DNA from 2 places in the Micromonospora cremea genome. Region 1 is predicted to be linked to the other one. Evidence: riboswitches for the same ligand, from Rfam matches in the RefSeq annotation. Region 1 holds a riboswitch; the other holds the start of a gene.
What was found. Region 1 has a riboswitch for thiamine pyrophosphate ahead of BUS84_RS16440 (ECF transporter S component). Riboswitches for the same ligand answer to the same signal wherever they lie in the genome.
Positions count from the first base shown of each region.

Region 2: it holds a riboswitch for thiamine pyrophosphate, as region 1 does, so the genes downstream of both, thiE (thiamine phosphate synthase) here and BUS84_RS16440 (ECF transporter S component) in region 1, are expected to answer to the same signal.

Region 1 covers NZ_FSQT01000002.1:682,298-686,702, forward strand. The annotation lists gene BUS84_RS16425 (sugar isomerase domain-containing protein) at 1-602, opposite strand, end outside; gene BUS84_RS16430 (AAC(3) family N-acetyltransferase) at 599-1,405, opposite strand; gene BUS84_RS16435 (alpha/beta fold hydrolase) at 1,429-2,259, opposite strand; TPP riboswitch at 2,365-2,469, shown strand; gene BUS84_RS16440 (ECF transporter S component) at 2,546-3,136, shown strand; gene BUS84_RS16445 (ABC transporter ATP-binding protein) at 3,246-4,405, shown strand, end outside.
Region 2 covers NZ_FSQT01000002.1:1,361,604-1,366,008, reverse strand. The annotation lists gene BUS84_RS19635 (ThuA domain-containing protein) at 1-1,118, opposite strand, end outside; TPP riboswitch at 1,422-1,531, shown strand; gene thiE (thiamine phosphate synthase) at 1,526-2,152, shown strand; gene thiO (glycine oxidase ThiO) at 2,149-3,291, shown strand; gene thiS (sulfur carrier protein ThiS) at 3,305-3,505, shown strand; gene BUS84_RS19615 (thiazole synthase) at 3,502-4,281, shown strand; gene BUS84_RS19610 (thiamine phosphate synthase) at 4,278-4,405, shown strand, end outside.

The DNA of each region.
Region 1 (4,405 bases):
GCCAGCAGCGCCGCCGTGATCGAGGAGACCGCGCCCACCGCGCCACCGCCGGGCAGCGGCAGTGTCGCGTCGCCGTACGGCGCGCCGTTGTCGAGCACCACGTCGGCGAGGTCCGCCAGCTTGCGCCCGGACGGGTGGCGGGAGGTCATCCGGCCGGAGTGCTGGGCGGAGGTGATCGCCACCAGCCCGTGACCGCGCTGCTTCACCAGCGTGGCGAACTCCACCATCGCTCCGTTGACCCCGGAGTTCGAGGCGAGCACGAAGACGTCGGTGGGCCGCACCGGGGCCAGCTCGTACAGCCGGTGCGCCACCGCCGGGTCCCGCTCCAGGAACGGGCCGAGCTGGTCGGCCGGTTCGCCGCCGAGCAGCACCAGGTCGCGCAGTGCGATCCGGTTGGTCGGCACCAGACCGCCCGCCCGGCCGGCGATCTCCATGGCGAGGGCCTCCGAGTGCCCGGTGCCGAAGGCGTGCACCACCCCGTCCGCGCGCACCGCGTCGGCGATCAGGTCAGCGGCCCGCCCCACCGCCGCTCGCTGACTCTCGGCCACCCGGCCGATCGTCTCGGTCACCACGGCCAGGTAGTCCTCGGCACTCACCGTCATGCGTCCTCCGTCGTCCGGTTGCGGGCCAGCCATTGCCCTGCGAAGTCGACCGCCGCCCGCTGGCGCATCAACCTCCCAGTCCCGGTGCCGACCCGTCCGGTACGGACCGCTCCGGTCGCCTCCAGGTCCCGGCCCAACGCGCCGAAGTCGGTCTCGTCGAGCCGTACGTCCTGCCACCACACCCATTCGCGGCCACCGTCGGCGGTGCACACGGCCGCGCCCAGCCGATCCCGGCGCGGGGCCGGACGGCGGTACTCGGCCAGGTGCAGCGAGGTGTTCACCGTGTGATCCACACCGAGCAGCAGCACGCTGGCGTCGAGATCGTAGAGCCGGGCCAGCGGGGAGCCCTCGCCAAGCATGTCGGCCCGGGTGTGCCCGGCCACCACCTGTTCGGCGGCCGGGCCGAGGGCTGCGAACGACACGTGGGGGTGCGAGCTGCGCAGCGCTCCGGGCCAGCAGCGGACCGTCTCGGCGAACACGCCCATGAACCGGCTCGGGGTGACCGCCGGATCGAATCCGGGCATCTCGGCGCGGATCAGTGGCCACCAGTCCACCGAAACCGGCGGGTTGCGCCACTGCGCGGGGTCGCTGTTGTCGGGGGTGTGGGTGGGCACCACGATCGTGCCGTCCGGGCCGAGCGCGTCGCGCAGGGCGAGCACGAGCGCGTGCGGCCCACCGCAGACGAAGCCCAGCGGGCGCAGCGCGGCGTGCACCAGCAGCGTCCCGCCGGGGCGTACTCCCAGCATGCGCAGCTGCGCGGCGATCGAGCGTCGGGTGCTCGGCTCGCCGGCGTCCGTCGTCACGGTGCTCCTCCGACCGACACGGCTCAGGCCGTTCCGTTGGCTCGGGCCAGGATCGCCTCGGAGAGCGGGCCCGGCGCGGCGTCCGGGATCCAGTGGCTCACCCCGGGCAGCTGCACGAAGCGGTAGTCCCCGGTGGCGTGGGCGGCGCACGCCTCGGCGGCGGTCCGGCCGATGGCGATGTCCTTGTCGCTCCACACGTACGTGGTGGGCACCGCGACCGGGCCGACGGCGGCCAGGTCGGCGCGGGACATCGCCCGGTACCAGTTCAGCGCGGCGGTCAGCGCCCCCGGCTCGCGCATCGGGTCGGCGTAGTGGTCCACCCGGGACGCGTCACCCACCCCGGTGAGCATCTTGCGCAGTGCGGTGGCGTTCCACGCCAGCAGCACCTTCTCCGCCTTGTCCGGCTTGCGGAACAGCGCGATGTACGACGAGCGGGCCTTCTGCTGGCCGTCGGTGGCGAGGGCGTGCGCCATGGCCGCCGGATGCGGCACGGACACCGCGGTCAACGTACGGACCCGCTCGGGGTGCCCGGCGGCCAGCGCCCAGGCCACGATCGCACCCCAGTCGTGGCCGACCAGGTGGACGGCGTCCAGTCCGAGCGTGTCGAGCACCGCCACCGCGTCGGCGACCAGCTCGGGGATCCGGTAGTCGGCGACCGCCGCCGGCCGGGCGCCCGGCGAGTAGCCCCGCTGGTCCAGCGCGTACGTGCGCAGCCCGGCGGCGTGCAGCGTCGCGGCGACCTCGTCCCACTCGCCGGAGTGCTGGGGGAAGCCGTGCAGCAGCAGGACGGGCGCGCCGTCCGGCGGACCGCCGGCGCGTACGTCGAACGTGAGACCCCGTGCGTCAATCCGCATGATCGTCAGCCTACCCAGCCGACGTCGCCTGAATCGGACGCTGGGACGGCGGACGCCCTGCTGGGCCGGTACCCCTGGTCGGTGCTAGCGTCACCGAGACAACTTCACATCCGACAGGGGAGCGCACAGCGCTGAGAGTGCGGGCACGCCCGCAGACCCTCGAACCTGATCTGGGTAATGCCAGCGCAGGGAGTTCGGTCGACCTCCAGCCGCGCCGTCGTCCGGTGCCACCGGGCGCGCGGCGTGCGTCTTCTCCTGGTTCGCAGTCAGGACTGGGAGCATCGACATGACATTCACCGACACCAACCGCTGGCGCACCATCGACATCGTGGTCGCCTCGGTGATCGCGGTCGCCTTCGGCGTCATCTTCTGGGCCTGGGGCCTGGTCTGGAGCGCCACCGAGGGCGCTTTCGCCTTCTTTCCGCCGGCACAGACCCTGATCTACGGCGTCTGGCTGATGCCGGCCGTGGTCGGCGGCCTGGTCATCCGCAAGCCCGGTGCCGCGCTCTACTGCGAGACGGTGGCCGCGGTCCTCTCCGCGCTGCTGGGCAGCCAGTGGGCCGGCACGGTGATCCCGCAGGGGATCGTGCAGGGTCTCGGCGCCGAGCTGGCCTTCGCCGCCTTCCGGTACCGGTCGTTCCGGCTGCCGACCGCGGTGCTGGCCGGCGCGCTGACCGGGCTCAGCGCCGCGCTCTTCGACTTCTTCGTCTGGAACGCCGACTACGAGCTGGCCGACTACCGCATCCCGTACGCGCTGCTCACCATCGTCAGCGCCACGGTGGTCGCCGGCGCCGGCGGCTGGGCCCTCACCCGCGCCCTGGCCGACACCGGCGTCCTCGACCGCTTCCCGGTCGCCCGCGACCGCGCCGCCATCTGACCCCGTCCGTGTCGATCATGAGGTTGGCGGTCGGGTGGATCTCCCGAAGCGCCGCCAACCTCATGATCGACGGGGCAGGGTGGAGCCGGCGGCGGGGCTGGGGGGTGCGGTGAGCGGGGTGCAGCTGCGGGGGTTCGGGTGGCGGCACGCTGGGCGGCTCGCCTGGGCCGTGCGTGGCGTGGACCTGCGGATCGAGGCTGGGGAGCGGGTGCTGTTGCTCGGGCCGTCGGGGGCCGGCAAGAGCACGCTGCTCAGCGCGCTGGCCGGGCTGCTGCCCGAGGACTCCGGCGAGCAGGAGGGCACCGTCGAGATCGACGGGCTCGACCCGCGCAAGGGTCGCGAACGGGTCGGCATCGTCTTCCAGGACCCGGAGAGCCAGCTGGTGATGGCCCGCAGCGGCGACGACGTCGCGTTCGGGCTGGAAAACCGGGGGGTGCCGGCGGGCGAGATCTGGCCCCGGGTGGACGAGGCGCTGCGCCGGGTCGGCTTCCCGTACGACCGGGACCGGCCCACCGCCGCGCTCTCCGGCGGCGAGCAGCAACGCCTCGCCCTCGCCGGCGCGCTGGCCCTGCGCCCCGGCCTGTTGCTGCTCGACGAACCGACCGCCAACCTCGACCCGGCCGGGGCCGACCTCGTCCGGCGGGCGGTGGCCGGCGCGTTGGACACCGACACCACGCTGATCCTGGTCGAGCACCGGGTCGCCGAGGCGCTCCCGCTGGTCGACCGGGTGGTCGTCCTGGAGCCCGGCGGCGGGGTCCGCGCGGACGGCCCGCCCGAGGCGGTCTTCGCCGCGCACGGCGCCACCCTCGCCGCCGAGGGCGTCTGGGTGCCGGGTCACCCCATCGCCACCCGGCCGGCGACCGCCACCCCCGGCGAGCTGCTGCTCACCGCCGACCGCCTCGGCCTGCCGCCCCGGCTGGCCCCCACCGACCTGGCGGTACGCGCCGGCGAGGCGCTCGCCGTACGCGGGCCCAACGGAGCCGGCAAGTCCACCCTGGCGCTGCTGCTCGGTGGGCTGCTCCGACCGGGCGCCGGCCGGGTCTCCGCGTCCGCCGAGCTGGCCGGGCCGGACCACCGCACTCCCCCGCACCGGTGGCGGGCGCCCGCGCTGGCCCGGCGGATCGGGTCGGTCTTCCAGGACCCGGAACACCAGTTCGTGACCAGCACCGTCTTCGACGAGCTGGCGCTCGGCCCGCGCCGGACCGGCCAGCCCGAGGCGACCGTCAAGGCGACCGTGGCGGGGTTGCTGGACCGGCTGCGGCTGGCCCG
Region 2 (4,405 bases), 680 kb from region 1:
ACCCACTTGTTGGTGGCGAAGTCCGGGTCGAGCCGGATGCCGATCAGGCCGTCCTCGTTGCCGGTGAAGACGTCCAGGTCGACGGCGGTGACGGTGCTGCCGGTGTCCGGCTTGACGATCTGCACCCGGCCGTCGCGCTCGATGAAGAAGACCCGCCCGTCTGGGGCGATGTCCAGCTCCATCGGGTTGCTGGTGTTGCTGTCCAGGGCGACCTTCTCGAAGCTCGCGGTCTTCGAGGCTCCGCAGTCGGCGTCCGCCACGCCGGCGGCGGTCCGGATGCCGCCGAGCAGGTGGCTGAGGAACTCCGGCTCGGCGTACGACTCCCGGGTGTGCCCGCCCCCGGTGTACCAGGAACGGCCGCCGTCGAAGTCCTGGCACCAGGCGATCGGGTGGTCGGCGCCCATCGCGCCCGCGCCCGGGGTGTAGCTCTTCTCGTCCAGGGTGGCCAGCACGTGCACGTCCGGCCGCGGGTTGGTCTGGTAGTTGTACCACTCGTCGAAGCGGGACCAGCGGTCCGGCAGTTCGGCGGTGGACGGGTGGGCGTGGTCCTCCACCTTGACCGTGGCCTGCTGGTTCGCCGGGTGGTTGGCGAAGTACGCGCCGACCAGGTCGCCGTACCAGGCCCAGCTGTACTCGGTGTCCGAGGCGGCGTGGATGCCGACGTAACCGCCTCCGGCGCGCACGTAACGCTCGAACGCCGCCTGCTGCTCGGCGTCCAGGACGTCGCCGGTGGTGGAAAGCCAGATCACCGCCTTGTACTTCGCCAGATTGGCGTCGGTGAACGCGCCACCGTCTTCCGAACTGTCCACGGTGAATCCGTTGGCCGCACCGAGTTGTTGGATGGCGGCGAGACCGGTGGGAATGGAGTCGTGCCGGAAGCCGGCCGTCTTGGAGAACACCAGGACGGAGAAGGGCTCGTCGGCGGCCTGGGCCGCCCGGGGGAGCGCCTGGGTGGTCGGGGCGGCCTGCACGACCGCCGGTGCGGCCTGCGCTGCCGGTGCGGCCGGTGCGGCTGCGGGTGCCGCCTGCGCAGGCAGACCGAAGAGGGTGGTCGAGGCCAGGGCCAGGGAGATCAGGGTTGCGGTGATCGGTACGCGGGCACGACGAGATTGGTGCACGCCGCCTCCTATGTCTCGGTGGACAGGAATCGCGGGGGCCGGCTCGCCGAAGACCGTCCCAGATGGAGCTGATGCGGGTGCCGTGCCAGGGCATCCACGCCAGCATTTTTGTCGAATCGCTGAACAAATTAATTCGGTTAGATCAATGTCGGGCAAGATGCCGACGGGTAACGGTTCTGCAACGGTGGGCGACATTCCGAACAGGACCGCATGAAGCGCCCAGCCGATTTCGCCGAGTTCGCGCCCGCCGGTCGCCGCCGACCCCTCCTTGGCATGCGGCCGGATCTGTCGTACGGTGACACGCAAGTAACCCACGGGAGCCCGGTGTACCGGGCTGAGAGGGGGGCTGACAGCCCCCGACCGTCGAACCTGATCCGGGTAATGCCGGCGCAGGGAGGAGCGTTGCCGTGCCGTCCCTCGGGCGACTGCATCTGATCACCGACACCCGACCCGGGCGGGATCCACTCACCGTGGTCCGGGCCGCCCTCACCGTGGCCCGCGCCGACCTGGTGGTGCAGGTCCGGGTCGAGGACTCCGCCACCGACCGCGAGGCGTACGACCTGGCCCGCCGGGTGCTCGCGCTCTGCGCGCCGTACGGGGCGACCTGCCTGGTCAACGACCGGTTGCACGTGGCGCTGGCGGTGGGCACCGCCGGTGGGCACGTCGGTGCCGACGACCTGCCGGTCGCCGCCGCCCGCCGGGTGCTCGGCCCCACCGGCGTACTCGGGGCCACCGCCCGGGCCCCGGAGACGGCGATCCAGGCGGTCGCCGCGGGGGCCAGCTACCTGGGCGTCGGGCCGTGCCACGCCACCAGCACCAAGTCCGGGTTGCCGGATCCGATCGGCCCGGCGGGGGTACGCGCGGTCAGCGGCGCGGTCGACGTTCCGGTCATCGCGATCGGTGGGGTGACCGCCGCGCGGGTGCCGGCGCTGCGGGAGGCCGGGGCGTACGGGGTGGCGGTGGTCGGCGCCGTCTCCGCCGCCGCCGACCCGGCCCGGGCCACCGCCGAGCTGATCGAGGCCCTGACGTGCTGACCGGCCGGTCCCCGTCACCGCCGTCGAGCGACCGGGTCCGGCCGGACGTGGCGGTGGTGGGGGCGGGGCCGATCGGATTGGCGATCGCCTGGCGGTGCGCCGCCCGCGGGCTTCGGGTCGTGGTGCACGATCCGGCTCCCGGCTCGGGGGCGTCGGCGGTGGCCGCCGGGATGCTCTCCCCGGTGGCCGAGGCGTACTTCGGTGAGCGGCAGCTGACCGGACTGCTGCTGGCGTCCGCCGCCCGCTGGCCCGCGTTCGCCGACGAGCTGACCGAGGCGAGCGGCGCCGAGCTGGGCCACCGGACCGAGGGCACCCTGATGGTCGGGCTGACCGCCGACGACCTGGCCGAGGCGCGCCGGCTCTGGGCGTACCAGCAGGGGCTGGGTCTGCCGGTCACCCCGCTGCGCCCCACCGAGCTGCGCGACCGCGAGCCCGCGCTCGCGCCGCGGGTGCGCGGCGGAGCCCTCGCGCCCACCGACCACCAGGTCGACCCACGGTTGCTGGTGCCGGCGCTGCGCACGGCCGCGCAGCGGGCCGGCGCGATGCTCGTCCCGCGGGCGGTCCGTCACCTCTCCGAAGTGGACGCCCGCGTCACGGTGGTCGCCGCGGGCTGCGGCGCCGCCACCCTCACCGGCCTGCCCGTGCGGCCGGTGAAGGGCCAGATCCTCCGGCTGCGCGCGCCCGGCGTCGCCGCGCCGGGCTTCCGGCACGTCATCCGGGGGTACGCCGACGGCGAGCAGGTCTACCTGGTGCCCCGCGCCGACGGCGAGGTGGTGCTCGGCGCGACGGTCGAGGAGCGGTCGGACACCACGGTCACCGCCGGTGCGGTGCTGCGCCTGCTCCGTGCCGGCGTCGACCTGCTGCCCGAGCTGGCCGAGTACGACCTGGTCGAGACGGTCGCCGGGCTGCGCCCGGGCACCCCGGACAACGCGCCGATCCTCGGGCCGCTGCCCGACCGGCCGGACGTGCTGGCCGCCACCGGGCACCACCGGCACGGCATCGTGCTCACCCCGGTCACCGCCGACCTGATCGCCGACCTGGCCACCACCGGCGTGGCCGACCCGCTGCTCACGCCCTTTCGTCCCGGCCGGTTCACGGGTGCCGAACCCGGCCCCGGCGCGGCCGACCCGACCAGATGATGGAGGAGGACCGGTGGAGTTGACGGTGAACGGGACCGGGCGCAGCGTCCCCGGTGGCGCGTCGGTGGCCGACCTGGTCAGCGACATCGTCCCGCAGCAGCGTGGGGTGGCGGTCGCGGTCAACGGCGAGGTGGTGCCCCGGACCGGCTGGTCGGCCACGGTGCTGCGCGACGGTGACCGGGTCGAGGTGCTCACCGCGGCGCAGGGCGGGTGAGGGGCATGCCGTTCGAGCTGGGTGGGGCGACGTTCACCTCGCGGCTGATCCTCGGCACCGGCGGCGCCGCGAACCTGCACGTGCTGGAGCAGGCGATCCGGGCGTCCGGCACCGAGCTGGTGACTCTGGCGCTGCGCCGGGTGGACACCGCGCCGGGCTCCGCCGGTGGGCTGCTGGAGCTGCTGGACCGGTGCGGGGTGCGGCTGCTGCCGAACACCGCGGGCTGCCACACCGCGACCGAGGCGGTGAAGGTGGCCCGGCTGGCCAGGGACGCGTTCGACACCGACTGGATCAAGCTGGAGGTGATCGGTGACGAGCGGACGCTGCTGCCCGACGGGGTGGAACTGCTCCGCGCCGCCGAGGAACTGGTCGCCGACGGTTTCACCGTGCTGCCGTACACCAGCGACGACCCGGTGCTCGCCCGCCGGCTGGCCGACCTGGGCTGCGCCGCGGTGATGCCGGCCGGCGCGCCGATCGGCTCGGGACTCGGCATCGGCAACCCGCACCACATCCGGCTGATCCGGCAGGGCGTGGACGTACCGGTGATCCTGGACGCCGGCATCGGCACCGCGTCCGACGCGGCGCTGGCGATGGAGCTGGGCTGCGACGCGGTGCTGCTGGCCAGCGCGGTCACCCGGGCCGCAGACCCGGTCGCGATGGCGACCGCGATGCGGTACGCCGTCGAGGCGGGTCGGCTGGCCGCCGGCGCGGGCCGGATAGCCCGCCGCTTCCACGCGCTGCCCTCCACACCCGACGAGGGAAGACCGGACCTGTGACCCCGCCGTCCGGTGTCGTCCTGTTGACCGACCGGCTCGTCGCGCGGGGCGGGCTCGACCGGGTCATGGCGGGAGCCGTGGCCGGGGGAGTGCGCTGGGTGGTGCTGCGGGAGAAGGACCTGCC